DNA from 4 places in the Leuconostoc sp. DB-1 genome. Region 2 is predicted to be linked to each of the others. Evidence: riboswitches for the same ligand, from Rfam matches in the RefSeq annotation. Region 2 holds a riboswitch; each other region holds the start of a gene.

Region 1 (8,379 bases), 420 kb from region 2:
GGAAACTTTACTGCTCAATATTATCAACTTTCAGACATTGATTGCTACTAAAGCGGCTCGTATTGCTAGTGTAACAAATGGTGACCCCCTATTAGAGTTTGGTACACGTCGTGCTCAGGAATTGGACGCTGCGCTTTGGGGTACCCGTGCTGCTTTTATTGGTGGCTTTGATGCTACATCTAATGTTCGTGCAGGAAAACTATTCAATATTCCTATTTCTGGCACACATGCTCATGCGCTTGTTCAAGCTTACCACAACGATTATGATGCTTTTCATGCCTACGCAGCAACACATAAAAATGTTGTTTTTCTAGTAGATACATTTGACACACTAAAATCTGGTGTTCCAAACGCTATCAAAGTAGCCCGTGAGTTTGGAGATAAGATTAATTTTCAAGGGGTTCGAATTGATTCAGGTGACATGGCATACCTTTCTAAAAAAGTTCGTATCATGTTAGATGAAGCAGGATTCACGAATGCCAAAATTTATGCATCAAATGATTTAGACGAAAACACCATTTTAAATCTTAAAATTCAGGGTGCAAAAATTGATGTCTGGGGAATTGGCACAAAATTAATCACAGCATATGATCAACCTGCCTTAGGTGCGGTATACAAGATGGTTAGTATCGACGGCGATGACACAATTAAATTGTCAAACAACGTTGAAAAAATCTCAACCCCTGGAAAAAAGCAAGTTTGGCGAATAACAGATAGTAAAGATGGCAAATCTGAAGGTGATTATTTGACTTTCGATGATGAAAATCCTAGCCAATTGGAAACTTTGCACATGTTTGATCCCAATCATCCTGTTATTTCTAAGAACATTAAAAATTTCGATGCACAACCGATGCTACATGATATTTTTGTTGAGGGTGACCTAATTTATGATTTGCCTGATATTACTACAATTAAAAGCTATGCCAAACATTCGTTAAACGATCTATGGGATGAATACAAACGTATACTGAATCCTGAAACCTATCCTGTTGACTTATCTCAAAAGCTATATGATGCTAAAATGAATTTAATTCATGACATTCGAAACAATATACAGGAGATGACCAAATGAGACCTTTACAATCTAAAATAATTGCTGATCTGCACGTTCAGCCCGTTATTGACCCAAACATTGAAATCAAGCGCTCTGTGAATTTTCTGAAACAATATCTCACTCACAGTGCTTACACCGGTTTAGCTATTGCAGTAAGTGGTGGTCAAGACTCCACACTTGCTGGTAAAATTGGCCAACTTGCTATTGCTGAACTACGAGCAGAAACGAATCAAAAGTTCGAATTTGTTGCGATTAGGCAGCCATACGGTGAACAACAAGATGAAAACGATGCCCAAGATGCACTCAATTTTATCCAACCTGATTTAACAGTAACAACAAATATCAAAGATGCAACTGATGCTCTGGTAGGTTCACTGCGTCTTGGTGGATTAACCGTTGATGACATGAGTCGCGGTTCAATTAAACCAAAAGTACGTATGATTGCCCAGTATGCTGTTGCTCGCGAGCATAATAGTGCCGTTATCGGAACTGATCATGCGGCTGAAGCCGTAGCTGGTTTCTTCACCAAGTATGGTGACGGCGGCACAGACATTAACCCTTTGTGGCGTCTAAATAAACGACAAGGAAGGCAGCTTCTCGAAGCATTACACGCCCCAAAGCATCTATACGACAAAGTACCTACTGCAGATCTTGAGGATGAACGCCCACAGCTGCCTGATGAAGTTGCTCTGGGTGTTAGATACGATGTCATTGACGATTATTTGGAAGGCAAAGATGTTACAAGCACCGATGCCGAACGAATAGAAGAGATGTATCTGACAACGCAACAAAAGCGTCACGAACCAATCACTATTTATGACACTTGGTTCTATTAACTCTAAAATTTGATTGTTATGTTCCCCTATAAACACTTAAAAAAGCCACAATATCATTATATATTGTGGCTTTTTTAGTATTTACTAATTTAAATTATAAGTCAATTTTTCCAACATACTGTAACTGCGGATCGTGAGACATGTCATTAGGATTTGTTCCCAAAACATTAACTGGCACCGGCTCGTTTAGTTCCTTATAGTAAGCAGCCCAAAAGTCAGAAATTTGTTTTCGTCTGTCTCCAAAAAACATTGGTTGTTCACTAAATTTGACAAAGTCTTCAAAGGCTGTCACTACAAACTGTGAACAATAGAAGCTGTTCGTACCTGGCTGAAAAGAAAAGTTATAGGGTTTACCCAAATGCGTTTTAGCGTTAAAAATAATTCGCTTCGTATTTTTAACATTTGTGCGGTAAACATCAGCACTTTTATTTTTCTCTAAAAAAAGCTGAAGCGATTGTAAACAAACGCCTGAATCAGCTGTTGCATGAATGACATTTTCTTCGTCGGCTAATATCGCAACATGAACAAAATTTCCCGTTGATTCTGCAATACCCTCATCCAGATCGCTATGTCCATTTTTTACAAAAAGTAAATCTGCTTGTTTTAATTTCATAATCATAGTCTAACACATTTGTTTACCAAAGCTTAATAACAAATAAACAGTACTGAATGAGTAGCATAACGACGCCAATGATTAACCACCCAGAAACTTTTGTTGGAAATAATCGGTGGTAGCTACGGCTTTCACCTTCTTCAAAACCATGAGAGGTCATAGCCATCGCTAAATTATTTGACCATATTAATGCTTGACTAATGGCTTTAAAATAAAGTTTAGGCGACCAAAAACTCAAGACCTCACCTCGCATCAGCCCCACTGCCCGAATCGTTTTAACTGAATTTATAATTTTGGGAATAAAACTCAATGCACCCAGAATGCCATATACAAAGGTTGCGGACATTTTGACATTTTGTTCAAGAGAACGTAATAATTCGTACAAAACCATAGTCGACATAAATGCCGCGCCCATGAATACATAGGCACCTACACGTGTGGTCATTACTAGTGCAAAATGTAATCGTTGTGATTCGTCTCCTGTACCAAAAAAATAAAATGATGTGAATGATCCGAATGCCGGCAAAATTGATACAATCAATAACCGAGCAAAAGTTTTCAAATGGCTTTTAGTCACTATTAAAATCAAAATACTAACAACAATTAAAAACAGATTGAGATAAACTGATTTTGTGAACGCAATTTCTATCGAAATAAGCAATACTAATAGTAATTTTTGTGTTTCATTCATGAATTAACTACACTTTCATATTTCAAACCATTTTGATCAAAGCGAACATGATAATCAATATATTGAATAATGCCGTGTGTTTGGTGTGAAATCATGATAATACTTTGTTCAAGGTCATTTGACGACTGTTTAATGATTTGCATGACATGTTGAATAGAATTCGTATCCAATCCAGATAATGGCTCATCTAACAGCAAGGTGTCGGGTGCAATAATTAACATAATCAGTATTTGTAGCTTTTTTTGTTGGCCACCTGATAATTCGTAAACACTATGCTTTTCAAGACCTATTAAATTTAACTTTTGCATGCACTGGTCAACCTTCTCAGTTGTCCAATAATCAGCGTGATGGCTATGGGCTCTAGCCTGCTCAACTTCTTCAGAAACGGTAATGTTTAAAAATTGGTCAGCTGCATTTTGAAATACTAAACCAACTTTCCTAGCATATATTTTTTTACGAAGTTTATCGAGTAGCTTCCTTTGATACAACAACGAGCCCTCATAATCGTGTAATCTTGCAAAAGTAAGCAGTAAGCTTGATTTTCCAATACCATTGGGTCCAGTAATTAAGGTGATTTTATCTTTTGCCCACTCAAAACTGCTATTCTTCAATATGGATTGTTTACCGTTGTTTACCGTCACATGTGCCATGCTAAACACAGACTCATTAAATTCATCATTAGTAACAATACTATCATTTACATCTTGTTTAAAAAAAGGAGACCAAGCTGTAGAATCAATACATGCTATATGTCGATTTTCAATACGATATAAATCTGTTATCAGATTTTCGTATCCACTTGTGTCATGATCTGAAACTAAAATACCATGTCCTTGATCAACTAATTTTTTTAACAATACTTGTAACTCATGTCGATGCTCTGGATCAACGGCCGCAAAAGGTTCATCCAATAAAATAATTTCTGCACCCATCGCTAATGTTTCAGCTAAAGCAACCTTTTGCAATTCTCCACCTGACAAGTATGAAAGTTCTCGGTGTCGCAGTGATTCAATTCCTACCTCTGATAAAGCAGAATTAATTCTCTTATCAATTTCCTCGGTAGTTAAAGATAAATTTTCTAATGAAAAAATTAATTCATCTTCTACGCGATCCATGGCAAATTGTTGATCTGGATGCTGAAATAGCATGGCAACTTTTTTAGCGCGATGGTTCGCTTTGATTTGAGCAATTGATTGATGGTTCAAAGACACTTCCTGTGACAATTCGCCGCCATATTTAGGATATAACCCAGCTAAGGCAGTCATCAAAGTTGATTTGCCACATCCAGATGAACCAACTAATAATATAAATTGTTCTGGTCTAATCTCCAGTGAAATATCTTCTAAGATAATTTCATCGTCAAATTTAATATCCAAATGATTGGCCTTTAATTCCGTCATACTTTTATTGACCTTATCGGTTTGTTTTTAATAATTTAGACTTCTCTAGCAAGTTGACAATCCAGTAAACTAATAGACCGGCAAAAAATGCAATTGAAATCCAGCGAACAATAAACAACCCAACTAGCATACCAAAATCAAATTGTAGATATCCATCGTGGAACAATGACCAGATGAATGTCACGCATGTTCCAGTAAATGTTGACAAAATCAAACCCATTTTCCAGCTTTTATATCCTGTCAAAGTAAAACCAAGCTCTGATCCGATACCTTGAATAAATCCAGAAATTAGTGTTGCAACACCCCAATAGCCGCCCAACAAGGCTTCTCCAGTGGCGCCAAGCAATTCACCTATTAATCCCGCACCAACACGTTTCAATAAATAACTAGCCAATGGGGCTGCCATCATCCATGGCCCAATAGTGATTGCAATGGTGTATTGGTGTAACCCAAGCGGAACTAAGACTGCATCAAGTGCTGTGTACACTGGATCCATAATAAAATAAATCACACCAAAGGCAATACCAATCAACGCCATTAAAATGACTTCTCGCAAAGACCATTTCCCTTTTGATCCCGCTGTTACTGTTTCTACTTGTTCCATAAACATCTCTCCTCTTGTTTCGAGGTTGTATGTTTCGATAAAATACCTTTTATAGTATAAGTGTCCATACAAAAAGCCACCAACCACAAAAGAATTTAGTGATTGATGGCATCAAAAAGACATCTTAATCTAACTTATTCTTCCTTCGCAGGTATTAACCTGACAGGTTCAATGGGTATTATCTCAACCTTACGGTACCCCAGATAAAATATTAACTTCGTGAATTAGTATAACCTATTCTAATTTTAAATGCAAAGAAATTTTCTAGCCCATTAGCTACACCATAAAACCATTTGCAATTTTAATTTTTCAATGCTATGCTAATCTCATTAAAAAATATATATGCTGTCCACTAGGGGTGCCTTCTTGGCTGAGATGATATTATTTATCAATCCCTTCGAACCTGATCTAGTCAATGCTAGCGTAGGAAAGTGGTATTCTTTTTACAAAAGATACTCTTTTTTGCCTAGTCAAGAGAGAGTTTTTTTGTTGGATATGTAAAGATTTTAGGAGAAATTATGTTTTCAGAAGAATTGCGCACCCAAGCTGCACCAATTATGACAGCCATTCATGATCACGCATTTGTTCGTGGCATTGCGGACGCTTACGTTCCCCGAGAAGCTTTGATTTTTTACGTTGAACAAGATTTCCAATATCTTAGTGAATTTATCAAAATTTATGCCAATGCCATTACAAAATTAACTGATCGTAATGAAATGAAATTTTTTGCTGATTCAATTGATTTCATTTTAAATAGCGAAATTCATCCCCATCATGTTTTTTGTGACGTTGCCGGCGTTGAATATGAAACATTGCAACACGCCACGCCAACACCTAAAGCATATCTATACGAATCACATATGTATCGTGCGGCTGACACCGGCTCCTTATTAAATATTCTAGCTGCTTTTCAGGCGTGCCCTTGGACCTATAATGAAATTGCAAAAAAACAAGTTCAGGAGAAAGCAAACACAAATGATAACCCATTCAAAAGCTGGATTGATTTTTATGATAATACAGATGATGATTCGGAAGTTTCACTATCTGACAAAATCTTTGAATGGATAGATCGCTTGGCAGAAAATGCAACAACTCAACAACGCCAACAGGCCACACATTTTTTTCTTAAAAGTTGTGAATTAGAATGGCAGTTCTGGGAACAAGCCTACCACCAAGAAGACTGGCGCTTCAAAGATGTATTAAATCAGGCAAACACTTTGTAAGGCTATTGATGTAAAGAAGTGAAATTTAATAACACAAAAATGTTGCGTCGTTATTTAATGACGCAACATTTTTGTGTATCCGTGAATTTATTTGTTTGTAGCTTTCAAAAAAGCTAATTTTAATTCAGCATTGTCTTCTGGTGTACCTAACGCAATACGAATCCACTCAGGATTAAGTCGATCGTTGACTTGGAAACCTTGTTCTAATAATTTTTGACCAACTTTTTTCGTTTCGCCAACCTTTATCCAAATAAAATTAGCCTGTGATTCATAAAACTTAAACTTATTTTTAGTCAAAAAATCTTGGAACTTTTGGCGCTCTACTTGAAAACGTTGGACATTTTTCTGCAAGTACTCTTGATCTAATACAGCAGCCGTGCCACCAGCAATCTGATAGGTTGATAAATTATAGGGTAAACGAACTGCTTGCATCGCACTATAAAGGGTATCTTGCATGATGCCATATCCAACACGTAAATTAGCTAGACCGTATGCCTTTGATAAGGTACGTAGCACAACCAAGTTTGTGTACTCAGCTACCAAAGGTGCCACGGTAGCATCAGGTTCATCTACAAAATCATAGTAGGCTTCGTCCACTACTAACGTAATATTTGCTGGCAGCTTGTCCAAAAAGCGCTTAATGGAGCTGGTTGTTTCGAATACCCCTGTTGGATTGTTGGGGTTAGCTATCCATACCATAGCAGTTTTATCATCAATAGCATCTAAAATCGCATCAAAATCAACATGCCCGTTATCAACATTAACGGGTATTTTTTTTGTTGTAGACTGTTCGATTTGTGCATGCATCGCATATTCACCAAATGTCGGATTGGGAATAATAATATTTGATCCTGGTTCCAACACAACACGAGTCAACAGCTCAATCAATTCATCTGCGCCAGCACCAAACACCAAATGTTGTGGGTCAACATGATTTAACTCAGCTACCGCTTCACGTAGTTCTGTCGCTTGCCCATCTGGATAATAACCTAAAATATCATCGGAAACAGCACGTACAGCTTGAGCAACTTTGGGTGATGGACCATACACAGATTCATTGGCTGATAAGCGGGCTAAATGTTGCAATCCATACTTTGCTTTTACAGTTTCTACTGGTAATTCTGCTTGATAAGCTGCTAAAGCTTTAACTGTCTTTTTCATTTTTCTTATCTCCTCGCCAATCAGCGCGTTCATGCAATAATGATTTTTTTCCTAAGCGTGACCCTAATTCATCTTTAATATCATCTAAACTGACACCCTTTTCAACTAATAAGACCATTAAATGAAACAATAAATCTGAAGTTTCATAAATTAGCTCTTCATTATTATTTTTGGCGCCGAGAATTACTTCCGTGCTTTCTTCTCCCACTTTTTTTAGAATTTTATCTAATCCTTTTTGATATAGATAATCAGTATAGGATCCTGTTTGGGGATTTTGTTTGCGCTCAAGTGCTTGTTCATAAAGTTCTTCAATTGTTTGTTGTGGCATCATTTCTCCTTTTAGTGTGGTATTTACTCTTTTGGAAAATAACCATCAGTCCATTTATTTGCAATGGTTGCTTGATTAGCATCTGCTAAACCTTCACCTTTTATCGTGTTAAAAAAACATGAGTAAGCATTAGTATGACAGGCTGGCCCTGCAGGATTCACATGAATTAGCAGAGTATCTAAATCACAATCTAATGTCATGCTAACGACCTGTTGTATGTTACCCGAAGTCTCCCCTTTATGCCACAATTCTTGTCGTTCACGAGACCAAAACCAAGTTTGCCCAGTACTTTTGGTTAATGAATAACTTTCTTTGTTCATATAGCCTAGCATCAAAAATGCCTTTGTTTCCGTGTCGACAATGACAGCAGGGATCAAACCATTTTGACTTTGCTTGTTGAAATCTGGTTCAGTTCCAATCATATGCGTATCTCCACACCGTCATCTTTCAATGTTCGCTTCAAATTTGG
Region 2 (8,379 bases):
ATGGCCGGTACTCATCGGAGCGGTGTTGAGTGGGCAAATGAAAAATTGTATCAAGATGTGCCTTATTTCTTAATTTCAAGTTCAATTTCTAATGCTCGTAGGTTGCAGGAAATTCTTGAACCGATTGCCGCTAAATTTATGCCAATTTCAGTCAAGAAACACGATGAGCTGATGGCTGTAATTAGTGATATACCGCATATTATGTCTTTTGCATTAATGAATACTGCCACTAACCAGCTGGGCGATTCAACGACATTTGGACAGTATGTTGCTGGTGGCTTCAAAGATATGACACGCATAGCGGAAAGTGATCCAAAGTTATGGACTGATGTATTGTTAAGCAACAAAGAAGCAATATTAACTAGTCAGTCCTTGATAATCGAGCAATTACAATTATTTTCTCAAGCAATTGAAGATAATGATGCATCAACTTTGATGACTTTAATTTCGTCAGCACAGGAGTCAAGAAAAAATTTATTGTTAAAGTGAGAAAATTATGATTAAAGAACCAGATACATTAATGCTTATTGGGTTTATGGGTGCTGGGAAAACGACTGTGGGTAAGGAAATTGCTCGGCAACATCATTCAAAGTTCGTAGATATTGATTCTGAAATTGAACGTGCTGCCGGTAAATCAATCGCAGAAATTTTTGAAGAACGTGGCGAAGCCGGCTTCCGTGAGTTAGAAACCAAAGTTTTAAATAATGTACAAACATTTGATGGTGTTGTTGCCACGGGCGGGGGTGTAGTGGAACGACCAGAAAACTTAGAAATTCTTCGCCATTCTCCAGCGACAATTATTTATTTACATGGCAATTTAGAAAGTACTATTGGCCGCTTAATTCTTGAAGGACAGCGCCCGTTACTTCAAGAAAAATCGACGGCGGAATTCTTTGCATTATGGCAGGAACGTGACCCAAAGTACGAAGAAGTTGCCAATTTCACCGTAGAAACAGTTGGTAAAACACCGGCGCGTATTGCAGCTGAGATTATTGCCTTATTTAGCGCTAATGAGGATGAACTAGCACTACTACAATTGCGTTCACAGATAGATGCATTTGATCGTCAAATTTTTAAAATTATTTCGGAACGTTTTCAGATTGTTGAAGCAGTGGCTCGTTATAAAGAAAAATTTGGTATACCAACGATTCAACAGGATCGTATGTTAAAGTTACGTAAGGAATTGAAATCAGATTTTAGTACTTCTGTAGATATCACAGATGACATGATTGATGGTATTATGACCATTTTGATGCAGGCTGCCATTGACAAAGAGAATAGGCAATTAAATAGGTGATTTATGAAACTTCACACATTAGGACCAAGTGGCACAGATTCTGAACAGGCAGCACAATATTATTTAACGGACGAAACCCTAATTTTGCACAATAGTTTTGAAGAAGTTTTATTACATCTAAGTGACTATAAAGGGGATAAAATAATTTTACCAGTTGCATTTAAGTCTAATCAGGAACCAGATTTAAATTGGGCCGACTTTAATTATTTAAATTGGTCACAGCTTGCAATTGAAAAAACATTTTCGCTACCCTTAATGACGATGAGTGTGATTGAAAATACCCAATTTGAGCGAAATGTAGCAATAGTCCATGCGGCCACAGAAGGCTTAATGAAAAGATATTTAACCTCTGTGAATTTAGATAATGCTTGGGGGCCGTCAGTGATGTTTGCACCAAGTAAAATTGTTGCATTACAGAGCTTTATAAAAGAACAAAATCGGTTTACAATTGTTTCTGAAGAACAATTCAAAAAATTACCTGAAAGTAGTGACGAAAAATACCAAATTAGGCAACAATTAAAGCCTCAGATGGTTTGGATCGTCTATAGAGTCCTATGACATTAAGAGAACTATTAAACATACCTAGCAGTACGAATAAACCGATTATAGCAGTCCCCCTAACTTTAGGACCTACGGACAAAATTAGTCCGTTCGCTCAAAAACTACAACAACAAAATCCAGACATTGTTGAATGGCGGGCAGATTACATCGCAGATGACTTTAGTCAGGCGGTTATGTGGCAACAAGTTAAGGTTGGGGCACAAAGTGAATTGGCGCAAAAAGACGTTTCTGCCATGACAGAAGCGAAAATGTTGTCAGAAATTGATAATGCCAAGCAAGAATTCATGGCTAATTGGCCACAAATAAATGTTCAAATTATTAAAGAGTTAACTGGTACGGTGTTTAATAGTATTGGTGGTTTTCCGGTGTTGTTAACATATCGTACGGTTACACAAGGTGGCCGTGGTGAAATGAGCCCAACCGAGTATGCCACTTTTATGATTACTGCTTTACATTCGGGGTTTCCGTTTGCAGCTGTTGATGTTGAATATACATTAGATGAGCCGATACGACAAAGTATTATGGACGCAGCCAATAAAGCCAATGTTCCAGTATTACTGTCATACCACGATTTTGAATCTACCCCTAAAAATTTGCCAGCTTTAATCAGTGATATGGCTGATACTTCAGCAGATATTATCAAATTGGCTGTCATGCCTGAATCCGAAAAAGACGTTGATTACCTATTGCAAACAACTAAGAACGTCAATATTTCGCAACCATTAATCACGATGAGCATGGGAGAGATAGGTAAACGTAGCCGTATCGAGGGATATCAATATGGGTCAGAAATGACCTTTGCAGTACTTGATGGGACACAAGGAAGTGCTCCTGGGCAGCTGACAATTAATGAATTATTGCAAGCTTGGCAATAATGTGCTATATTAGTTAAGACCAACTGGGTAGTATCTATCTACCTACCCGCTATCTCTCCGGAGGTAGCGCTTTTTGTTTACTTTGATTTACTAGGCAATTGTTTCTTGTGTTTACAAAAAATAAATGTTATAGTATTCATGAAATTATATATGTATGTCTGGGGTGCCCGCGAGGGCTGAGAAATACCCATTGAACCTGATCGGATTAAAATCTGCGTAGGAAGATGTGATTAATAGATTTTTTATTAAGCTGTTTTTTTGCGTACCTATTTGCGCAAAAAAAACAGCTTTTTTATTTGAAAAATTTAAAAAGGTTCAGTGTATTGAAAAATTTCAAAAATATATTATCAGGAGGTTTACGAAAAGGAGCCCATGGATGTAAATATAACTAAGGTGCTAAAGCTATATTTAGTCACAAATCGATACGATTATTCTGATGAAGAGTTTTTAGGTCGAATTGAAAAAGCATGTCAGAACGGTGTCACAATCGTTCAGCTAAGAGAAAAGGAGGTTACCACGCATAAGTATTTTGAACTGGCAACGAAAGTGAAAGAAATTACTGACAGATTCAGAATTCCATTGATTATTGATGACAGAATAGATATCTGTCAAGCAGTTGATGCTGCTGGTGTCCATATTGGCGATAATGACTTACCGATATCAGTCGCAAGACGTTTAATTGGTCCAGAAAAAATTTTGGGTGTGTCTGCTAAAAGTGTCATGAGAGCCACACAGGCTGAACTAGAGGGGGCAGATTATTTAGGAGTTGGCGCTATTTATCCAACTAAGACCAAGGTAATCACAAAACCTACGTCAATCGAAACTTTAAAGGAGATTACACGAACTGTCTCCATACCAGTCATTGCAATTGGTGGTATCAAGGAACATACAATTCACAACTTTAAAAATACTGAAATCAATGGTGTGGCGATGGTTAGCGAAATTATGTGTGCCGAAAATATAGCGGACAAAGTATCCGACACGATTAAAGAACTTGACCAAGTACTTTAAAAACTAGAGAAAGGTGGTCCTAGGTAATGCTTAAGATAAATGGCTCTGTAGAGAATCAGTACGTTGGAAAAACAATTGCACAACTGCTCAATGACAAAAATGCTGCTTTAGAAAACATTGTAGTTGAACACAACGGTAAGATTTTACAACGTGAACGTTTTGTAGATACTTTTATTCATAATGACGATCAAATTGAAATTATTTCATTTGTAGGTGGAGGTTAAAGGAAGTCTTATGCACAAAATTAATATTGATGGTTACAGCGTTCAAGAAGTATATGAAGATATGAAACAACGCAATGTGCCAGGAACGTCAGAAAAACTTGCACAGGCCCATGTGACTATTGCAGGTGCCGGTGGACTTGGCTCTAATATTGCCATCGCATTAGCGCGTGCAGGAGTAGGGCATTTGACTTTGATTGATTTTGATGCTGTTGAGTTGAGTAACCTGAATCGACAGCAATTTAAATTGAGTCAAATTAATGTACCAAAGGTAATTGCGCTAAAACAAAACATATTAGAGTTCAATCCATTTATTACAATTTCAACAATTCAAGAAAGAGTCACGTCGCAAAATGTTGAAGCTCTATTTGGTGATAGTGATATCATATGTGAGGCATTTGATGACCCGCATAGTAAAGCAGTCCTATTAGGTAGTTCTCGTGAAATTTTTCCAAATAAACCGCTTGTTATGGGCAACGGGTTAGCTGGAATTCATAGTCCAAATAATATTAAAACGAGACAACAGAGCGAAAATGTATACATCTGTGGGGATAACATTAGTGCTGGAGTAGAAGGATTGATGGCACCAAGAGTGCTTGTGTGCGCTGGTCATCAAGCAAATGTCATTTTACAGCTAATACTCGGTAAAGTGGCTTTATAAATTTAGGAGAAACTAATAGTAATGAAAGAAAATACTGATACCTTGACCATTGGTGGTCATACATTCACTTCAAGATTCATTTTAGGATCCGGTAAATATTCCTATGAATTAATTGATTCAGCAGTAAAAAATGCTGATGCTCAGATAATAACAATGGCATTGAGACGTTCCAATGACGCCAAGGAAAATATTTTAAACTATATTCCTGAGAATGTCACTATTTTACCTAATACTTCAGGCTGCACAAATGCTGAAGAAACTATCCGAATTGCTCGTATTGCCCGTGAATTAAGTGGTAGTGACTTTATTAAATTAGAAGTAATTCCTGATAAAAAATACTTAATGCCTGATAATTACGAAACATTAAAAGCAACAGAAGTTCTGGCCAAAGAGGGCTTTATTGTAATGCCTTATATGTTGCCCGACTTAAACATAGCCAAACAATTAACCGATGCGGGAGCGGCGGCAATTATGCCACTAGGAGCACCAATTGGAACCAACAAGGGCCTGTCCAACAAAGATTTGATTCAAATTCTTATTAATGAGATTGACTTGCCAATTATAATTGATGCGGGTATCGGAAAACCTAGTCAAGCTGCTGAAGCTATGGAGATGGGGGCAGATGCCATTATGGCCAACACAGCAATGGCAACTGCTGGAAATATTCCTTTGATGGCTGAAGCATTCAAATTAGCAATCAATGCCGGGCGTAAAGCTTATTTAGCAAAACCTGGCCGGGTATTAGATGGATCTGCTTCACCGTCTTCAACGCTAACAGGAGTAAGTAATCCTGCTTAGGATGAATTCAAAAAGGAACTCACATGGAAAATACGATAGACCCAATAAATAAACGGCATAATAGTTGGGTCACTATTATTTTATTAAATTTTTTTGGTTGGATATTCATATATGCAGACCGGACAATATTAAATCCTGTTATGCCAGCTATTCAGTCAGAATTTGGCTTGAATCATAGCCAACTGGGTTTGATTTCGTCCTTGTTTTTCTTAACGTATACCATCGTGCAAATGCCTTTTTCTACCTTAGCAGACTACTTTAGTAAAAAATGGATTATTGGACTTGGTTTCATATTTTTTGGTGTGATGACCTTATTTTCTGGATTAGTCACAACTATTGGACTATTCTTAATTACTAGAGCAATGGGGGGTATTGGTGAAGGAAGCTTCTATGGCGCATCGTATGGATTATCCTCGCAAGTATTACCGAAAAACAAGTTAACTTTTGGAACAGCTTTAATTAATTCTGGACAGGCCTTTGGGCAAATTCTTGGCACATTATTATCCAGTATTCTTGTGTTACAGCTTCATTTTCATTGGTCTACCCCATTTATCACTATCAGCGTACCGACTGTAATCGTTGGACTTCTGTATATATTGGTTATACGAGACAAGCCGTTTAATGCATCAACTAAACCAAATCATTCTAAGACTGCAATTAAGTCAATCGACATCAAAGCGCTATTTACACGTAATTTGTCATGTACGTACTTGATGCTTTTTGCTTCAATTTATGGGCAGATTGTAATGATTACTTGGTTACCGTTATACTTGATAGATTATCGGCATATTTCAGGAACAAATGTAGGGTGGGTAGCATCCATTGTGCCGTTTATCGCCATTCCAAGTGCATTATTGTTTGCTAGAATAAATGATTATTTGAAAAATACTAAGACATTGATATGTATTTTAGTTCCTTTGTCGGCAATTTCACTGATTGTCGGCGTAACGATTAATAATGATATGGTCTTGTTACTGTCTTTGCTAGTCTATGGGGTAACAGGAAAAATGGCATTAGATCCTTTGCTATTGTATACCATTAAGATTAATGCTAAAAATTCGCAGCTGGCAATGACATTTGGAATTTATAATTTTTTGGGGATGATTGCATCAATTATTGCACCAATCATGACTGGCTTCTTAATTGATGTTACGAAAGGTATGAGCATTAGTTTTTATGTTGCCGCATTATTATTGATGGCGTCGTTAGTTTGTTTTAATTTTGTGAAATATGAAGCTGAACGAGACTGAACGCTTATGAAAAATATAGTATCTTTACTAAACGAATTCAAAAAAATTGGTTTAACTAGTTTTGATGGTGTGACGCGCTGTGTATATGATGAAAATTGGTTGGCAGCGCAAAAAAAGTATATGCAGATTGCTAGTGACTACGGTCTTTACACCTTTGTTGACGATATTGGAAATGTCTATGCAACAACAGAAAAAACCTAGGCCAAAGAGCATTCATATTATCAGGATCACACATGGACACTGTAATTAATGGTGGTCCGTTAGATGGTATTTATGGGACTTTAGCGAGTTTGATATCAATTGGCACATTAATGAAAAAATTTGGTCGTCCCAAAATACCATTGATCGCTGTTTCATTTTCGGAAGAAGAGGGGTCACGTTTTAATACAGCTTTTACAGGTTCACGGTATCTCATGAATAAGTTAGAAGACACAGTATACGGTCTGAGAGATCATGAAGGTTTATCTTTTAATCATGCACGTCAAAATGCTGTTACTCAATTAAAGGAACTAGCATCTGAATTAAAAGTGACTGGTCTGATCCACGCTTTTATTGAGTTGCATATTGAACAAGGACCAATATTAGAGAAAAAAAGACAAGATATCGGGATAGTGACTGATATTGTTGGTCAGAAAAAGCTATTGATCAAATGTTACGGTGTTGCTAATCACGCAGGGACAACGCCAATGAATATGAGATGTGATGCAATGAAAAAAGCAGTCACATTGATTCATCAGCTTTATGCGGTTTTAGATGAATTTGTAGCGTTGAGATACACAATTGGACAAATACGAGTTCAACCAAATGCTGCTAATGTTATTCCTAGTGAAGTTGATTTTTCATTAGATTTAAGACATAAAAGCCAAAAAAGGTTAGATGATGCATTCACAGCTGTTAAAGAGCTGACGGAATTGAATGATAGTATTTTGACGATTATGACGGATGTGAATGCCATTAAATTAAGTGATCAATTGGCAAATAACAGTGCTTTGGCTGCGCAATATCATAATTCAGCATACCAGTCGCTTATTTCTGGTGCTGGACACGATGCTCAAATTATTGCAAAATATGTGCCTACCACAATGATTTTTGTCCCTAGTATTAAAGGCAATAGTCATTCTCCTTCGGAAAACACAAAATCTGAGCATTTAGTAAATGGCCAATTAGTATTGCAACAAGCATTGTATCAATTAGCGTATATATAGATGAAAAAGCAAGTAACTTTGATGTTACTTGCTTTTTTAATTCACTGGACGTAAAAATCACAAATTACAAGTGCATGTTATTTTGAACAGTTTTGTTTTTCAATTAATATACGAAGAATAGAATTACCTTACAAAAAGTAACGATCTATTCTAGGTAGAACGTAAGTATTTTGTCAAAAAAGGTTAGGAGAACGATCATGTCAAGTATTAAGTACAGGAGTAAGACTGGAAATCAGATATTAATTCCATTCGTACTGCCTATTGCAATATTAGTCACATGGCAAGTAACTACTAGTATTAATTTAATTGATGAGTCATTACTGCCAACACCTGTAGCGGTCATAAGTAAATGTATCACACTAATCCAAAGTGGTGAATTACAGCGAAATATGAGTATTTCGTTGTACAGAGCTACTTCAGGATTGTTGCTTGGCGGCACATTAGGTTTTGTATTTGGGAGTGTTAATGGCGTTTCATTATTTGCGCAGCGTTTTTTTAAT
Region 3 (8,379 bases), 320 kb from region 2:
AAGATGCATTTGCATTAACAACTGCCATTGAAGATGCACCAGATACACCAGAATTTATCGATGTTACTTTCGAAGCTGGTGTGCCAGTTGCGCTTAATGGTGAAGTATTGTCATTAGAAAAGCTCATTGTGGCGGTTAATGAGATTGCTGGAAAGCATGGTATTGGCCGTATCGATCATATTGAAAATCGTTTGGTTGGCATTAAGTCACGTGAGATTTATGAAGCACCAGCTGCAGCTGTACTGATGACAGCACATAAGGATTTGGAAGATTTGACACTAGAACGTGATGTTGCTCATTTCAAGCCAATTGTGGAACAACAGCTAGCTAATTTGGTTTATGAAGCGAAGTGGGTATCACCATTGTTTGATAGTTTAATGGCCTTTATTGATAGCACACAACAAAATGTCAATGGTGTGGTTAAGATGAAGTTGTTTAAGGGTAATGCCACTGCGGTTGCCCGTCAATCTGAACACAACTCACTATACGATGAAGATTTGGCAACATATACATCATCATCATCATTTGACCAAGCATCTGCGGTAGGCTTTATCAAATTGTGGACACTAAGTAATACGGTTTATGAACAAGTCAACCATGTCCATTCACAAGCGAAAAAGAACACAGTGAAATAAAAAATACGAGCCTAGCTCGTGTACATAGATAGCAATAAAGGGAGTAATGAATAATATGAGTGATAAATTATGGGGTGGTCGTTTTACTGCTAAAGCTGCAGAATGGGTAGATGAATTTGGTGCTTCAATTCACTTTGATCAAAAAATGGCAGCTGAAGATATTGAAGGTTCGATAGCACATGCGAAAATGCTTGGCAAACAAGGCATTATCAGTCCGGAAGAATCAGAAAAAATCGTGGCTGGTTTGAAAATCATCAATGAAGAACTCATTGCTGGAAAAATTGAGTTTGACGTTAAAAACGAAGATATTCATATGAATATCGAATCATTATTGACCGAGAAAATAGGTCCGGTGGCAGGAAAATTGCATACTGCTCGTTCCCGTAATGACCAAGTGGCCACTGATTTTCATTTGTGGGTCAAGCATCGTTTGCCCCACGTTCTAGAATCTCTAACTGAATTGCAAGAGGAGTTGTTAACTTTGGCGACAACTCATGCAGGAACCATCATGTCTGGGTATACGCATTTGCAACATGCGCAGCCAATAACTTATGGTCACTATCTTCTTGCTTACTTTGAAATGTTTCAACGTGACTATGAACGTTTCGAATTTAACCAAAAGCATACAGACATTTTGCCGTTAGGAGCAGCGGCATTAGCCGGGACAACTTTCCCGATTGACCGTGAATTTGTTGCTTCAGAACTGGGTTTTGACAGTATTTATCACAACTCATTAGATGCCGTGTCAGATCGTGATTTTGCTTTAGAATTCTTGTCAAACGCCGCTATATTAATGATGCACCTTTCCAGAATGGCAGAAGAGTTAATTTTGTGGTCAACTTACGAATTTAATTACATTGAACTATCAGATGATTTTTCAACTGGCTCGTCAATTATGCCACAAAAAAAGAATGCTGATTTTGCTGAATTAGTTCGTGGAAAAACAGGAAGAAGCTATGGCGCATTAATGGGTCTGTTGACAACGATGAAGTCATTGCCACTAGCCTACAACAAAGATATGCAAGAGGATAAAGAGCAGGTCTTTGATATTATGGATACGGTTCTAGCCTCTGTTAAGGTGTTTACGGGTATGCTAAGTGGCTTGACGGTTCATAAAGAGCGTATGCTGGCCACAACACAAGATGATTTTTCGAATGCGACTGAACTAGCGGATTACTTGGCCACTAAAGGTGTACCATTCCGTGAAGCCCATGCAATTGTGGGTCAATTAGTCTTGACAGGTATTCAATCAAAAATGCCATTACAAAAAATGTCTCTGTCTGATTTGCAAGCCGTAGCCCCACAAATAGAAGAAGACATTTACGAAAAACTACAATCTGAAACAGCAGTTAACCGACGCACTTCGTTAGGCGGTACGGCTGTTGAAAATGTTAAAAAAGAAATTGTAAGAAATAAAAAAGTTTTGGAGGCAAGGTAATGCATTCACATTTTCAAGGAAAATCTTTTCTTAAAGAAATTGATTTTACAAAAAAAGAGCTAGAAACATTCATCGATTTGGCTGCGCACTTCAAGTATTTAAAGCAAAATAATATACCGCATAAATACCTTGAGGGCAAAAATATTGCCTTGTTGTTTGAAAAAACTTCAACGCGTACGCGTTCTTCTTTTACCGTTGCTGCAAATGACTTAGGCGCTCATCCGGAGTTTCTAGGTAAAAATGATATTCAATTTGGCAAGAAAGAGTCCCTGGAAGACACAGCAAAGGTTTTTGGGAGCATGTACGATGCAATCGAATATCGCGGATTTTCGCAAGCTACAGTGGAAGGATTGGCCACTTACAGTGGCGTGCCAGTCTGGAATGGGCTGACAGATGATTGGCATCCAACACAAATGTTAGCTGATTTTCTTACCATTAAGGAACAACTAGGCCACATAGCGGGTATTACCTTAGCCTATATGGGTGATGGTCGAAATAACGTTGCTAATTCTCTGTTGGTAACAGGGGCAATATTAGGTGTTAATGTGCATATTGTATCACCAAAAAGTTTGCAACCAAGTGAAGAAATTCTAAATATAGCCAACCAAAAAGCTGCTGAATCAGGTGCAAAGTTGCTTGTTACAGATGACATTGATGGTGGCGTAAATGATGTTGACGTCTTGTACACGGATGTGTGGGCTTCGATGGGTGAAGAAGATACGTTTGAAGAAAGAATAAAGTTATTATCACCTTATCAAATTAACGCAACATTAGTCAAAAAACAAACAACGAACAGGTAATTGTGTTACATGATTTACCAGCATTTCATGATTTGAATACTAAAATGGCGCAAGATATTTATGACAAGTTTGGTATTAAAGAGATGGAAATCACTGATGAGGTCTTTCATGCTTCATATGCGCATCAATTTGAGCAAGCAGAAAACCGGCTACATACAATTAAAGCTGTCATGGCAGCAACTTTAGGAAATATGTTTATTCCGGAGCTGAATTAAAAATAGCAACAAGAAAAAGGAGCCTAAATAATTAGGATCCTTTTTCTTGTTGCTTTGAATTTCTAATGAAATAACAGAAAGAGGTCACTTAAGTGGTCGCCAGCGCCAATCTTCTACTTCGGGCAAGTCCGTTCCCTTTGACCTAGTATACGCAACGTGTAGGTCGAGCTTATCGGTCATTTCTTGCACGAGGGCTGCTTGCTTGGTGCGAATATTTTCTGGCAAGAGATTAATAGCAGCTTTAACTAAATTAAATCGATCAATTTTGTTAAGAACACGCATATCAAATGGTGTTGTAATGTCACCAACTTCTCGGTAACCATGAACTGCTAAGTGGTGATTGTGTCGTTTGAAGAAAATAGATTCAATCATTGGTTCATAGCCATGGAATGCAAATAATACTGGTGTGTCAGTAGTGAAGTAAGCATCAAATTCATCATCACTTAAGCCATAGCTGGCATCGGCCCGTAGTTTAAATAGATCCAATACATTGATGTAACGTATTTTTAATGATGGTATGTGTTCGTGCAAAATTTGTATTGCTGCTAAACTTTCTGTCGTTGGTTCAGAACCAGCTGAAGTAATAATAATATCAGGTTTTTCACCTTTGTCAGTACTTGCCCAATCAATGACACGTAATCCCTGCGTAACAAGCTGTTTGGCCTCAGTAGGTGAGAACCACTGTAAGCGGGGATGTTTGCTGGCCACAATATAATTAATCTGTTGCGTTGCTTGCGCAGCATGTTCAAATGTTGCGACCAAGCTATTAGCATCCGCTGGGAAGAACTCGCGAATGAAGTCTGGTTGCTTTTCATACAACATTGTTGTTACACCAGGATCTTGGTGTGAGTAACCATTATGGTCTTGTTGGAAAACAGTTGAATCAGCAATAATATTTAATGCCGGCACGTCCTTACGCCATGAAACGTCATGAGAATGATTCAACCACTTAAAATGTTGCACAATCATGTCATCAACTTCACGAATAAAGACCTCATAACTGGCAAAGAATCCATGACGACCGGTTAGCGTATAAGCTTCAAGCATCCCCTCATCATAATGCTCTGATAACATAGAATCAATAATACGGCCTTCAGGTGCCATGAATTGATCATTAGGTTCTTTGATTGGTAATAGCCATTGGCGATTAGTTGTTTCAAAAATGTCTTGGAAACGATTAGAAGCTGTTTCATCTGGGCCAAAGCCACGGAAGTTAGTAGGATTAAGTTTGATGATATCACGCAAATAGTCACCTAACAAAATAGCATCTTGAGCTAAGTTATTGCCTGGCTGATTATTTTCTACCAAATAATTGTCAATGTCAGGTAAAATTAAAGGTTTGATAATACCAGCATTGGTGACCGAATTATTGGCCATACGTAGCTCTTTTTTCGGTAATACTTCTTGGATAGATTGTGTTAACTGACCGTTTTCATCAAATAATTCATCCGGTTTGTAAGATTGTAACCAATCAACCAGTTGTGGTATATATTCAGGATGATTTTGGTCAGCAGGAATTGGAATTTGGTGTGCACGAAATGAATTTTCAATTGGTTTGTCATCCCAAGTTTTTGGCCCTGTCCAGCCTTTAGGTGAACGTAAAACAATCATTGGCCAAAGTGGTCGTGTAATCTCTTCATTTGTCTGCTGAACGGCTTTTTCTCTAATGTCTTTAATCTCAGTAAATACTGTGTCCATGGTTTTTGCCATTTCTTCATGAACTTGCATAATCGGTTTGTCAAAAGAACTTACAAAGTAAGGGTGCCATCCCAGACTGTGGAAATACTCGGTTAGTGTTTCATCAGATTCTCGAGAGAGAACTGTGGGATTCGCAATCTTGAAGCCATTTAAATTCAAAATTGGTAATACAGTACCATCATTTTTAGGATTCAAAAATTTATTAACATGCCATGAAGTGGCTAGGGGTGCTGTTTCTGCTTCACCATCGCCAACAACAACCGCAGCAATGAGGTCTGGATTATCCAATACAGCACCAGCACCGTGCAAGATAGAATAGCCTAAAGCACCACCTTCATGAATCGATCCAGGTACTTTAGGATCAGCATGTGAAGCAACGCCACCGGGGAAAGAGAAACGCTTAAACATTTTCTGCATACCCGCTTCATCCTGTGTGATTTCTGGAAATGCTTCGGTATAACTACCATCAAGATAAGCATTTGAAATCATTACTTGTCCGCCATGGCCAGGCCCCTCAATGTAAAACATATTCAAATTAAATTTATTAATAGCACGATTTAAATGGGCATAAATAAAGTTTTGACTAGGAATCGTGCCCCAGTGCCCGATTGGGTGAATTTTAACTTGTTTTGCCGTTAACTTTTCCTTAAGCAATGGGTTATCTAACAAATAGAGTTGTCCAACTGACAAATAATTGGTAGCTCGCCAGTAGGCATCTAAATTGTTCAGGTAATCTGTTGAATCGATATTCATTTGATACTTCCTCCAATTTGTGACAACGCATACACAAAGTGCATGCTACGATTGCGTAAAAATATTGCAAGATATAAAATTAACTTTGCAAAGTATAGTGAAAAGTTCAGAAATAAATTGATAATTAATCTGAACCTGGCGAACACCAATTCATTATCAAGCCGTGTTTTTACATATTCATCGTAAAGGTTGTTTTTTAAAAAGTCAATACCAATACATTAATTGGTACGACCCAATTAATGTATTGGTATTGACTTTTATGGTTATAATCGCGTCATAACGGGAATTAACGTCTTAAAATTACTATTTGGTAAAATAATTTGTTTGCATACTTCTGAACAAGTGTGTTACACTCGATTTTGTTATTAGTCGATTAATTAACATACTAGGGGTGCTTTTAAAAAAGCTGAGAGAGAAGAGATAATCTTTGAACCCTTTGAACCTGATCTGTAGCAAGCAGCGTAGGAAAGTATGAATATATGATTTTTTTGCAATCATATAAACAGCCATACTATATCTAAGAGCGTTTGCAATATAACTGTTATTATTGCAAACGCTCTTTTTCTATGTGTTGAAAATTTAGGAGGCAATTTTGTGAATCAACGTATTTTTTTGGCGGCACCTTTCAAACAACTTTTGAATCAAAACAATCGAGTCAATACGGAAACTACACAGGCACTGCAGCAAGTAATGCAAGTGTTAGAAGATAAAGGAATGTTTGTGGATAATGCGCACAAACGAGAGAATTGGGGATTAGAAATGATGACCCCCACTCAATGTACAGATGCTGATTTTAATTCCATAAAAAATTGTGATATTTTAATGGCTTTTCCGGGTAGCCCAGCATCACCAGGTACCCATATTGAAATTGGCTGGGCGTCAGCATTTCATAAAAAGATTATTTTGCTTTTAAAGAATGATGTTGACTATGCATATTTGATACGTGGTCTTGGTGTAATTGGGGACGTAGAGTATATCTATTACGAAGATATGAATAGTTGCCTTTCACAAATAAGTAATGTGATAGACAATTATCTACAACACAATAAAGTATTGTCAAAGTAGCGTTGAATGAGGGAGTTGAGTTAAATGACAACATATGAAACCTTTGATGATGCCTATATAGCCGAACTAAATGAAATATATCATCATGCAGAATTTTTCAATGAGCCCAGAGGATTTAGTAGTCGGGAAAAATTAGGTGTTAATTTTAAAATTGAAAATCCCGTACAGAGAATTGTATATAGCCAAACGAGAAAAACAAATATTATCTTTAATTTTGCGGAGGCATTGTGGTATCTAACAGGAAACAATAGCTTGTCTTACATCAGCTATTACAATAAACGAATGCCTGATTATTCAATGGACGGGCAAATACTAACCGGTACGGCATACGGCAAAAAGCTGTTTCATTTTGGGGAACAAAACCTAAATCAATGGCAGAACGTTAAACAAGAACTGCTAAATGATGCTGATTCGAAACGAGCGGTAATCCAAATATTTGATGCACACGAATTAACAATTAATCAAAATTTAGATGTATCTTGCACATTGGGATTGCAGTTCTTAATTAGAAATAACCAACTTAATATGGTGGCTTACATGCGAGCAAATGATGCGTTTCGAGGCATAGTAAGTGATATTTTTTCATTCACCTTTATCCAAGAATTTATGGCACGAGAGTTGAATCTTAAAGTTGGAAAATATTACCATAGCGTGGGCACAATGCATATTTATGAACCTGATAATCAGTGGGTGACGCATGTGCTCAATGAATCAAATGATCAAACATTTATCTCTCCTAAAATGCCACAAGGAAATAATTGGGCGATGGTACATGAGCTAATGCATTATGAAGAAAAATTGAGAAAAAAAGAATTAACAATGAATTGGGTGGACATTCAACAGACTGAGTTATCGTCGTATTGGCAACAAATATTGGCCTTATTTAGTATTTACCAAATGATTTATTATCACGAGGAAGTGGACCAGGTGTTATTTGACCATCTTTTGCCAGTATATCAACATCTTTTGCTGAATAGATGGCCAACGAAAATGAGTAGAGGGATGGTGTCCAATGACAGAAAATTTATTTAAGGATGAAGTCGTGGCTAATCAGTTTAACGACTATAATGACGTATTAGAACAGGTTTTGGGATATAATTTTGTTTTGTCGATTTTGAAATCGACTCAAGCAAAGAAAATATTAGACTATGGATGTGGCCCTGGAAAAGTTTCGCTGCGTTTAGCAAACCAACTATCAGCCGATATAGTTGCGGTTGACGAGTCTGCTAAAATGATTGAAATTGCGAAAAGAGAGCGTAAGCATCAGCAAATTGATTATAAAATTGTTAAAAAAGATAATTTAGATTTTATCTCTGATAATTCAGTAGATGGTGCGATTGCGTGCTATGTTTTTATTAACAATCAGTCTGAACAACGAATTTTAAAGATTATGAGGGAAATTTATCGAACATTGCGACCAAACAGTCACTTCATCATTTTAGATACTAATCCAAATACCACGGGTGTACCATTTTCAACTTTTCAAAATGGTGAACCGGGGAAATCTTATAGTTATGGTGAAGAACGTGTTGAAAAGTTGAATCTGGACTCGCAAGAAAAACTTATTTTGCATGATTTTAACTGGCCAAATCGTATGTATGAAACGAATTTAAAGCGAGCAGGATTTAGTGAAATTACAGTTCGGTATCCAAAGTTAGAAGATTTTTCAGCAGAACAAATCCAACAAATAGAACAAGAGTATCACTATAAGAGTTGGTTAAATGAAAAAACACAAGCACCATTTATTTTATACCAAGCTATAAAAAAGTAGATTT
Region 4 (8,379 bases), 160 kb from region 2:
CACTAAGCGTTCAACGATTGAAATGCGGCTTTGAATTACAGGCTGCTCCAGTTGACATTAATCCTGAAATCAGAAATGTTAGTGATGTTGCTAGAAAAATTTTTTCTCGTATTGAAAGTGGCTTAGCATTAAAATTTCCGGAAAGTGAAGTAGATTATTTAACCATTCAATTAATGGCACAAGGGAAAAATATTAATATACAAAATGATGGTCCCTTGCAACGGGATTTAGATATGATCTTGCAACGAATTGAATTAGAAACCGATTATCCAGTTACTAAGGATTATGCTCTCAAGAAAAATATCATTGAACATCTAAAACCCATGATAGTTCGCCTTGAGCAAGGTATTCAATTGAAAAATCCTTTGTTACAGGAAATAAAAACGAATTATTTAAGTGAGTTCATGGATACCAAGCGCTATATAAAATGGTCGCCTTATTTATCTCAGTTTGACATTAATGACGATGAAGTCGCTTATCTAGCACTTCATTTGATGGCAGCAGCAGAAAAATACAAAAATTTAAATAAACCAAGAGCCTTAATTATCTGCGCAACAGGGTATGGATCGGCACAGTTACTCAACAATCGTGTCGAAAAAGAATTTGGCATGTATTTAAACATTGTTGATATTAAAGGATATTATGAAGTTGATGACACTACTTTAAGTAATGTTAATCTCATAATCAGTGCTATTGATCTGTCAACACGTGTTTTCAAGGTTCCAGTCATACAGGTAAGTATTTTTTTAACCGAAGCAGATGTTCAAAAAATAAATGAATTTTTAGATAATGAGCAAGTCCGAAATAAATATATTGCTGTAGAGAAAAAGCAACCAATTAATAGTGTTTTAAATCATTTTGATCAATTTATTGATCAGTCAAGTTTTAAAATATGGCAGGTATCGCCTCATCGGAAGGAATTACTACAAGAGTTAACTAATATGCTGATGTCCAATGAACCTACCGAATTAAAACATGAATTTTTGGAACAAATCGATCAACGTGAACAACTGAGCTCAATCGTTTTTAGTGATACTATCGCCGTTCCACATCCTGCTATGCCGATGAGTCGAGTACCCAAAATTGCTATTGGAATTATACCAAATGGTGTCAGATGGTCTGACGAGCATCCAAACATTCAGCTAGTTTTCCTGCTATCACCATCCTATCGGAGCAATAAGGGTTTGACAGAAACGACGCAGGCAATTGTAAATTTACAGAAAATACTGAAGAACAGGGCCGGTTGGTTGCCTCAAGAAATTTTTCAGAATTTCGGCATAATTTTCTGTTAATGATGAAAGGAGGTAAGTATATATGAAATCAGAAGACATTCAAGTTGTCGCTTTTGAAATTATTTTACACAGTGGAAATGCGCGCACAATGGTTCATAAGGCTTTTGAAGCCATGAGAGAAAAAAACTTTAAGTTATCTAACGAAAATCTAAAATTATCAAATGACGAATTACTATTAGCTCATAAATCGCAAACAAACTTGTTACAAGAATACGCTGAGGGTAGTCATATTGATATGGAAATTATATTAGTCCATGCACAAGACCACTTAATGACAACGATGACTTTACGTGAGATGGCTATTGAAATGCAGACTCTTTATGAGGAGGTACAAGACATTGAAAAAAGGAATCAAACGAGGGCCAAAAAAGCCACAGGATAAACAGCACGGTTTAGAGGTCGCAATCGAAAAAAATCGTACGGAAATGAGCCTTAAAAGCATGCAGTTTAATCGATTCATGTTAATCCGTTATGCCACAGCATTCTTTCTGTTCGTAAACTTGTATTGGGCCATAATTATGTGGCAGACCCTAGTGGCACTGATACCTGTTGCTTTAATGTTTATCGCTTCGCTAGCAATTATTGAACAAATTAAGTTATTTGGACATCATACGAACCAACTGATTTATTCAAAAGTGTTCTTCACATCACAGCTTATCGTGAATATCATTTTAATGGTGAGCATCCCAACATCGTTATTTACATTTTTTTACCAATTTATACAAAATACTGGTAGTAACCGCTTAGTGGTACTAATCCTGTTATTACTCAGTAGTAGCATACTTCTCATAGTTAACAAAAGGTTAGGCTTGATTGCAACAAATCACGATAAATATTACGCACGTTTGACAGCCTATCAGTCCGTTCTTAAAAATAATAAGGAGATGAAATAGTTATGGAAAATGGACCTATGTTTAACTTCCTACAAAAAGTGCTTTTGAAACCAATGACCAAAGTTTCCCAATATAGAATTGTGAGAGCTATCATGGCTGCTGGTATGGCTTCAATTCCTTTTACAATTGTTGGATCTATGATATTAGTTTTGAATATATTGCCGACAGTATTTCCGTTCTTAAATGATTTTTTCGACGCAACATTCTTTAAGTTTAGCGATTTGTACATGATTGCCAACACAGCAACCATGGGTATCTTAGCCATGTATTTTAGTTTAGCAATTGGTTTTGAATTAACTCGTATTATTCAAACAGAAGATAAACTAAAAGTAGCGCCATTAAATGGTGCCTTCTTATCACTATTTGCATTCTTTATGTGCTTGCCAGAATTGGTTTTAAAAGGCGGAAAAATTGTTCTGCTAAATACTATATCCAAGGACGAGACAGTTATCAACGGATTTAGAATGACTAGCACAATCGACCGTGTTGGAACAAGTGGTATTTTCACAGCGATTATTATGGCTATTTTAGCAGTTTGGTTGTATTCATTCTGTGTGAAACATAACTGGACGATTAAAATGCCGGATGCTGTACCGGAAGGTGTATCAAGATCATTTACGGCATTGATTCCAACTTTCGTTATTGCTTTTGTTGTACTGGGTATTAATGGTTCCTTAGTGTTACTCGGTACTGACATTTTCAAAATGATTGCAATACCATTTAGCTTCGTTACAAGCATGACTAGCACCTGGCTAGGAATTATGGTGATTGAGTTCTTGATTCATGCCTTGTGGATTGTTGGTATTCATGGCGCTAACATTATTTCCGCATTTATTACGCCTATCTTCTTAGCAAATATGGTAGCAAATTCAAATGGGGCTAACATACCGTTTGCTGGAGAATTTAATAATGCCTTTGCTATCTTAGGTGGCTCTGGTGCGACACTTGGATTATGCATATTTATTACTTTACTAGCACGTTCCGAACAGCTAAAAGTTTTAGGCCGAGCTTCAATCGTACCATCACTTTTTAATATTAACAAGCCGTTAATATTTGGATTACCAATTGTTTATAATCCTTATCTAGCTATTCCATTTTTCTTGGCACCAATGGCAACAGCTTCCGTTGCTTATGCAGCCATTAACTTCCATATCATTCGGCCAATTGTTATTCAAGCACCATGGCCATCCCCAGCCGGAATCGGTGCATTTATTAGTACCGTTGATTGGAAAGCAGCAGTCTTAGCAATAATCTGTGTTGTAATAGCTTTCATTATTTACTTACCATTTATCAAAATATATGATACTAAGTTGTACAATGATGAGCAGGGGAAAACACAAGTACAGCCTTAATGACGAGGCATCAAAATACTGGTCTGTGTTTAGTAACAGACTGGTATTTTTTATATTCTCGACTGGCTGATTTGTGAAAGGTAAATTTCATCAGTAAGGATATCACTTAATGACAAACTTATGTGAAAAATAGAATGAATTACTTACATTTAATAGAAAATTTATGATACAATAATGCTTGTGCTAGGGGCGCCAAAATGGCTGAGAAGAACCCTTCGAACCTGAACTGATTAACATCAGCGTAGGAAAGTGCTACATTTTTTAACGTAGCATTTTTCTCTAGGTGAGAAAAATGTTTTTTTATTGCATAAAATGACTTATTGAGAGGATTTTTTTGAAAAATGAATAATAATCACTAGGGGCGTCGCAAAGACTGAGATGATGTATATCGGTCCCTTTGAACCTGATCTAGTTAATACTAGCGTAGGAAAGTGACCAATATTTGATAACGACATGTACTGTTGTCAAAAGTGTCCTTTTTTATGTATTTAAGGGCACTTTTTTATTGGAAAAGGAATTTAATTATGATGACACCAAAACATAACCGAATCATGGATCATGGCCTAGCTGGAATACAGCACGTGTTTGTTTCTAACGTGTGGTTAGATCCAATTTATGTTGCCGCTGCCGCAGGGCTCTCACTGAACTTATCAACTAATCTTGTGAACACGATTTTTATTGTTTCAGGATTAGTCACGCTTACACAGGCAACAAAATTAGCGAAGCTGCCTATTGTTCAAGGGCCGTCAGCTGCTTTTGACGCGTTAATGATTAATGCTGGTAAAGCTGGTCAGTTAGCAACGGCGAGTGGTTCAATTTTACTGAGTGCACTCATTGTATTTTTATTGTCTGTTACAGGACTTATCAATAAACTAATCAAATTATTGACACCGGCAATTACCGGAACACTAATATTTTTGGTTGGTATTTCTTTATCTGGATTCACACTATCTGAATTCTTAGGTGTTTATCCAGGTGATAAAGGTTTCTCTTCACCAACAACACTTATTTTGTCTATTACTACAGCAACTATTGTCATTCTATTGTCGATATTTGGTAAGGGATTTTGGAAACGTTTTTCCTTTTTAATCGCGCTAATTGTTGGTGATATTCTAGCAGTTTCGTTAGGTGTCGTAGATTACAGCGTATTATCAACAAAATCATGGTTTGGCATGCCTCATTTATTGCCTTATGGATCGCTAAAGTTTAATTGGGTCATGTTTTTGACATTCTTTGTTGCCTATGTGGTTGCAGTGGTAGAGGCTTTAGGTGTCTATCAGGCAGCTGGCGATACTTTAAAAGAAAATATTTCACCAAGGCGCATTCAAAATGGTCTAATTGGCGAATCTGCGGGATCAATGTTTTCATCCTTGTTCGGAGGCTTTCCAACAACTGCTTTTGCGCAGAATGTAGGGATTTTAAACTTAACTGGTAATGTTTCGAGAATACCAGTAATTATTGCAGGGATTTTGTTTGTCGTACTAGGTTTTGTTCCTAAAATTGGTGCGTTTTTGGCAATAACGCCTAGTCCAGTGATTGGGGGCATATTTTTGCCCGCAGCAACAACTTTAATTCTGACTGGATTCAACATTTTGAAAAGAGCGCCTGACAACAATGAAAATAACATGATTATTGGATTGTCTATCATACTAGCGATTGCTCTGCCTAACTATGCAACCGGCTGGTCAGGTGTTACAGGTGAATTATTATCTAATAGCATATTAGTCGGTGCGTTGTCTGCCATCATCTTACAGTTTGCCTTGGTTAACTTACCACGAATGATAAAAAATATAAGAGGATCTCATGATTGAAAAATCTAAAAAAATTCAAAGCGACATTTTAACTTTCATTAATAAATACAAGGATCATCAAACAGAGCGATATGAATCGGACTTCAATCAGCTAGTTATGCGCATTTTTGCTTATCAATTTCAAAACAATTTACCGTATAAAAAATTTGCCCAATTGCGACATAAAAACCTCTTGACTGTAAAAAACTGGCGCGAGGTTCCGCTAATTCCGATTCAAGCGTACAAAGAATTAATTCTGTCAACCGAAGATATTAATCAAGCTGCGGATGTTTTTTATTCGAGTGGCACAACAAATATTAATCATAGAAGCAAACATTATATCTCGAATTTAAATATTTGGGAAGAATCTATGCGGGCAGGATTCAAGAAAAACGTTTTGCCTAATACGGATAAAATTAGAATACTTTCTTTGTTTCCGGGTATGGCAGATAACCCTAACTCTTCTTTATCTCGCTATATATCAACCGCTATACGAGAATTTGGTACTGAAAATAGCCATATCTTTTTTGAAAATAACCAACTAAACTATTCGGAACTAATCGTTGCTCTTCAAGAAGCAGAAAAAATCATGAGCCCATATTACTTTTGGGTGCTTCGTTTTCTTATGTTCATCTATTGGCATACTTACAGCAACATCATCAATCCTTTAATCTGGCAAAAGAAAGCATTATTTTTGATACTGGTGGATTTAAGGGCAAGTCAAAAGAAGTGAGTATGACTGACTTATATGCTGATTTGGAGAGCACATTTAAGGTGACACGCGAACAAATTATAAATATGTACGGCATGACAGAGATTAGTTCTCAATGTTACGATAGAAATTTAATGGATCATTCAGAAAATAAAACAGTTTATTTTGATAAAATAGCACCTGCTTGGGTAAAAACTCAGGTCTTGGATACTGAAACGTTACAGCCTGTTGTACAGGGTCAACGTGGCCTATTGGCATACTACGACTTAGCTAATTGGGATTCCTGCGTATCAATTCTAACTGAAGACATTGTTATCAAAAATAATCATGGATTCACAGTCATTGGTAGAGCAAAAGGATCGGTGGCTAAGGGTTGTTCCATCACCGCTGATGAGCTTTTACAACTGCAATAAAGGTGTCAATAATGTCTAATAAAGAAATGACAAAAATTAATATTTTTTACACGCCAGACAGCATTATCCTTGGTGATTTAACCGAAAAGGTAGTTGAAAATGAAACACATCATCTTGTATTGTGTTATCCCAAAATAACCGAACAAGAAATAAAAGAGATTACAAAAATAATAACGCATAACCGTAATCATTATTTAAAGCATCTTACAGTGAATGAAATTATTGATATTATTGCTCGGGCAGCAGAAAAATGGACTAACCCATCGTATCATCTTCGGAAAATAGCAGAAAAAGCAGTCCCCGCGGTAACTGGTTATGACGCTGATCAATTTAGTTTAGAGCTCAAAAACTTTATTCGCTTATTTCGAAAGAAAGAATTAAAACGATTTGTGAATACCGAACTTGGACAATCAGGTGCAATGTTGGATGATTTTCAGCCAAACCTTTCCGGTGGATTTTCAAAATTTTACGGACCAGATTTAATATTCCAAATATTTTCCGGTAACGTGCCAGGTATACAACTGTGGACACTCATCATGGGACTACTTGTAAAATCGCCAACACTGGGGAAAACATCTTTTGTAGAGCCTATTATGCCAGCCTTGTTTGTTCAGACGTTAGCTGAAATTGATCCAAAATTGGCAAATACGATTGCCATTCTACCATGGCATAGTGGTGGAAAATTCGAGGCGCGCTGTCTTAATTTGGCCGATACTATTGTTGTGTGTGGTGGTAAAGAAGCGGTTGCATCTGTAAAAAGCAAAACACCATTGAATAAGAAGATTTTAAGTTATGGGTACAAAATCGGTTTGGCAATAGTTGGTAGGGAGACGTTGACACCAGAGTATTATGCTCAAGTCATTAAAGACTTAGCTGAGGACATTGCCACCTATGATCAGCAAAGCTGTCTAGCTCCGCAGTCAATTTTCATTGAAAGAGGTGGGGCAATAACGCCTCAAGAGTTTGCGAGTATCCTGTCCAATGAGTTAAATAACTATCAAATCAAATATCCTCGTGCACCGATACACGAATCAGATAAAATCGCTATTGAAAAAATGCGGCAAGAAGCTGAGATAACGTCTATAAAAAACGGAGCAACCTCAGTATTTCGAAGTGACAATAGTACCGCATGGACTATTATTTTACATAATAATATCGGATTTAGCGCCTCGCCTTTGAATCGTTCAATTCATATTTTTGTTGTTAATGATTTGACAGATTTACCATCTGTACTCATACCGTATCAGCAATATTTACAGTCAGCAGGAATTGCGATTTCTCCGAATCGTTTGTTCTCGTTGGCAGATATGTTAGGGAAAGTGGGTGTTAATCGAATGAGTGCGCTGGGAAAGATGAATCACGTTTCCAGTGGCTGGCACCATGATGGACGCTTTAACTTATTGGATTTAGTTCGTGTTACAGACATTGAGCAGAGCTTAGAATTCTCTAGTGAGAAGTTTGATCCGGATGTGGAGTGAGGAGAATAAAAAATGCTATTAAAAAACAAAGTTGCACTGGTGACGGGAGCCAGTCGAGGAATTGGGGCAGCCATTGCCAAAGAGTATGCCAAACAAGGTGCCTTTGTCATTATCAATTACCTGGAAAATACTAAAAAGGCCGATGAAGTTGTTGCAGAAATTATTTCAGATGGTGGTCAAGCAATTGCCATAGCATGTGACGTACGTGATGAAAAACAAGTGAAAAACATGCTATACGATATTTTTGAAAATTTTGGTACGATCGATATCATTGTAAACAATGCATTAAGTCAATATCAATTTGATCCTAAGCATCGAAAAATGTTATACCAACTGAAGTGGAGTGACTACCAAAATCAAATCGACGGTAGTTTAAAAGCAGTTTTAAACGTTACTCAAGGTGCTTTATCAAGATTAAAAACAAATAATAGCAGTCGCATCATTAATAT

What was found. Region 2 has a riboswitch for thiamine pyrophosphate ahead of thiE (thiamine phosphate synthase). Riboswitches for the same ligand answer to the same signal wherever they lie in the genome.
Region 1: it holds a riboswitch for thiamine pyrophosphate, as region 2 does, so the genes downstream of both, HFP47_RS06295 (ECF transporter S component) here and thiE (thiamine phosphate synthase) in region 2, are expected to answer to the same signal.
Region 3: it holds a riboswitch for thiamine pyrophosphate, as region 2 does, so the genes downstream of both, HFP47_RS05815 (nucleoside 2-deoxyribosyltransferase) here and thiE (thiamine phosphate synthase) in region 2, are expected to answer to the same signal.
Region 4: it holds a riboswitch for thiamine pyrophosphate, as region 2 does, so the genes downstream of both, HFP47_RS03300 (solute carrier family 23 protein) here and thiE (thiamine phosphate synthase) in region 2, are expected to answer to the same signal.

The regions. Positions count from the first base shown of each region.
Region 1 covers NZ_JABFNJ010000001.1:1,294,979-1,303,357, forward strand. Annotated here, with positions in the region: gene HFP47_RS06270 (nicotinate phosphoribosyltransferase) at 1-1,072, shown strand, start outside; gene nadE (ammonia-dependent NAD(+) synthetase) at 1,069-1,890, shown strand; gene HFP47_RS06280 (YiiX/YebB-like N1pC/P60 family cysteine hydrolase) at 1,985-2,509, opposite strand; gene HFP47_RS06285 (energy-coupling factor transporter transmembrane protein EcfT) at 2,526-3,194, opposite strand; gene HFP47_RS06290 (ATP-binding cassette domain-containing protein) at 3,191-4,594, opposite strand; gene HFP47_RS06295 (ECF transporter S component) at 4,608-5,198, opposite strand; TPP riboswitch at 5,322-5,410, opposite strand; TPP riboswitch at 5,543-5,645, shown strand; gene tenA (thiaminase II) at 5,717-6,421, shown strand; gene hisC (histidinol-phosphate transaminase) at 6,509-7,582, opposite strand; gene hisE (phosphoribosyl-ATP diphosphatase) at 7,566-7,910, opposite strand; gene hisI (phosphoribosyl-AMP cyclohydrolase) at 7,934-8,332, opposite strand; gene hisF (imidazole glycerol phosphate synthase subunit HisF) at 8,329-8,379, opposite strand, start outside.
Region 2 covers NZ_JABFNJ010000001.1:870,813-879,191, reverse strand. Annotated here, with positions in the region: gene HFP47_RS04165 (prephenate dehydrogenase/arogenate dehydrogenase family protein) at 1-489, shown strand, start outside; gene HFP47_RS04160 (shikimate kinase) at 497-1,297, shown strand; gene HFP47_RS04155 (hypothetical protein) at 1,301-1,855, shown strand; gene HFP47_RS04150 (type I 3-dehydroquinate dehydratase) at 1,852-2,733, shown strand; TPP riboswitch at 2,883-2,973, shown strand; gene thiE (thiamine phosphate synthase) at 3,106-3,744, shown strand; gene thiS (sulfur carrier protein ThiS) at 3,771-3,968, shown strand; gene thiF (sulfur carrier protein ThiS adenylyltransferase ThiF) at 3,979-4,626, shown strand; gene HFP47_RS04130 (thiazole synthase) at 4,648-5,424, shown strand; gene HFP47_RS04125 (MFS transporter) at 5,448-6,674, shown strand; gene HFP47_RS10660 (hypothetical protein) at 6,681-6,875, shown strand; gene HFP47_RS04120 (hydantoinase/carbamoylase family amidase) at 6,908-7,879, shown strand; gene HFP47_RS04115 (ABC transporter permease subunit) at 8,077-8,379, shown strand, end outside.
Region 3 covers NZ_JABFNJ010000001.1:1,190,220-1,198,598, reverse strand. Annotated here, with positions in the region: gene HFP47_RS05835 (argininosuccinate synthase) at 1-635, shown strand, start outside; gene argH (argininosuccinate lyase) at 691-2,073, shown strand; partial or broken gene argF (ornithine carbamoyltransferase) at 2,073-3,088, shown strand; gene HFP47_RS05820 (phosphoketolase family protein) at 3,173-5,539, opposite strand; TPP riboswitch at 5,917-6,024, shown strand; gene HFP47_RS05815 (nucleoside 2-deoxyribosyltransferase) at 6,134-6,604, shown strand; gene HFP47_RS05810 (thymidylate synthase) at 6,629-7,636, shown strand; gene HFP47_RS05805 (class I SAM-dependent methyltransferase) at 7,617-8,375, shown strand.
Region 4 covers NZ_JABFNJ010000001.1:710,973-719,351, forward strand. Annotated here, with positions in the region: gene HFP47_RS03280 (BglG family transcription antiterminator) at 1-1,292, shown strand, start outside; gene HFP47_RS03285 (PTS cellobiose transporter subunit IIA) at 1,315-1,674, shown strand; gene HFP47_RS03290 (sugar transporter) at 1,631-2,185, shown strand; gene celB (PTS cellobiose transporter subunit IIC) at 2,203-3,537, shown strand; TPP riboswitch at 3,713-3,802, shown strand; TPP riboswitch at 3,885-3,984, shown strand; gene HFP47_RS03300 (solute carrier family 23 protein) at 4,062-5,348, shown strand; gene HFP47_RS10600 (hypothetical protein) at 5,934-6,452, shown strand; gene HFP47_RS03310 (acyl-CoA reductase) at 6,464-7,930, shown strand; gene HFP47_RS03315 (SDR family oxidoreductase) at 7,943-8,379, shown strand, end outside.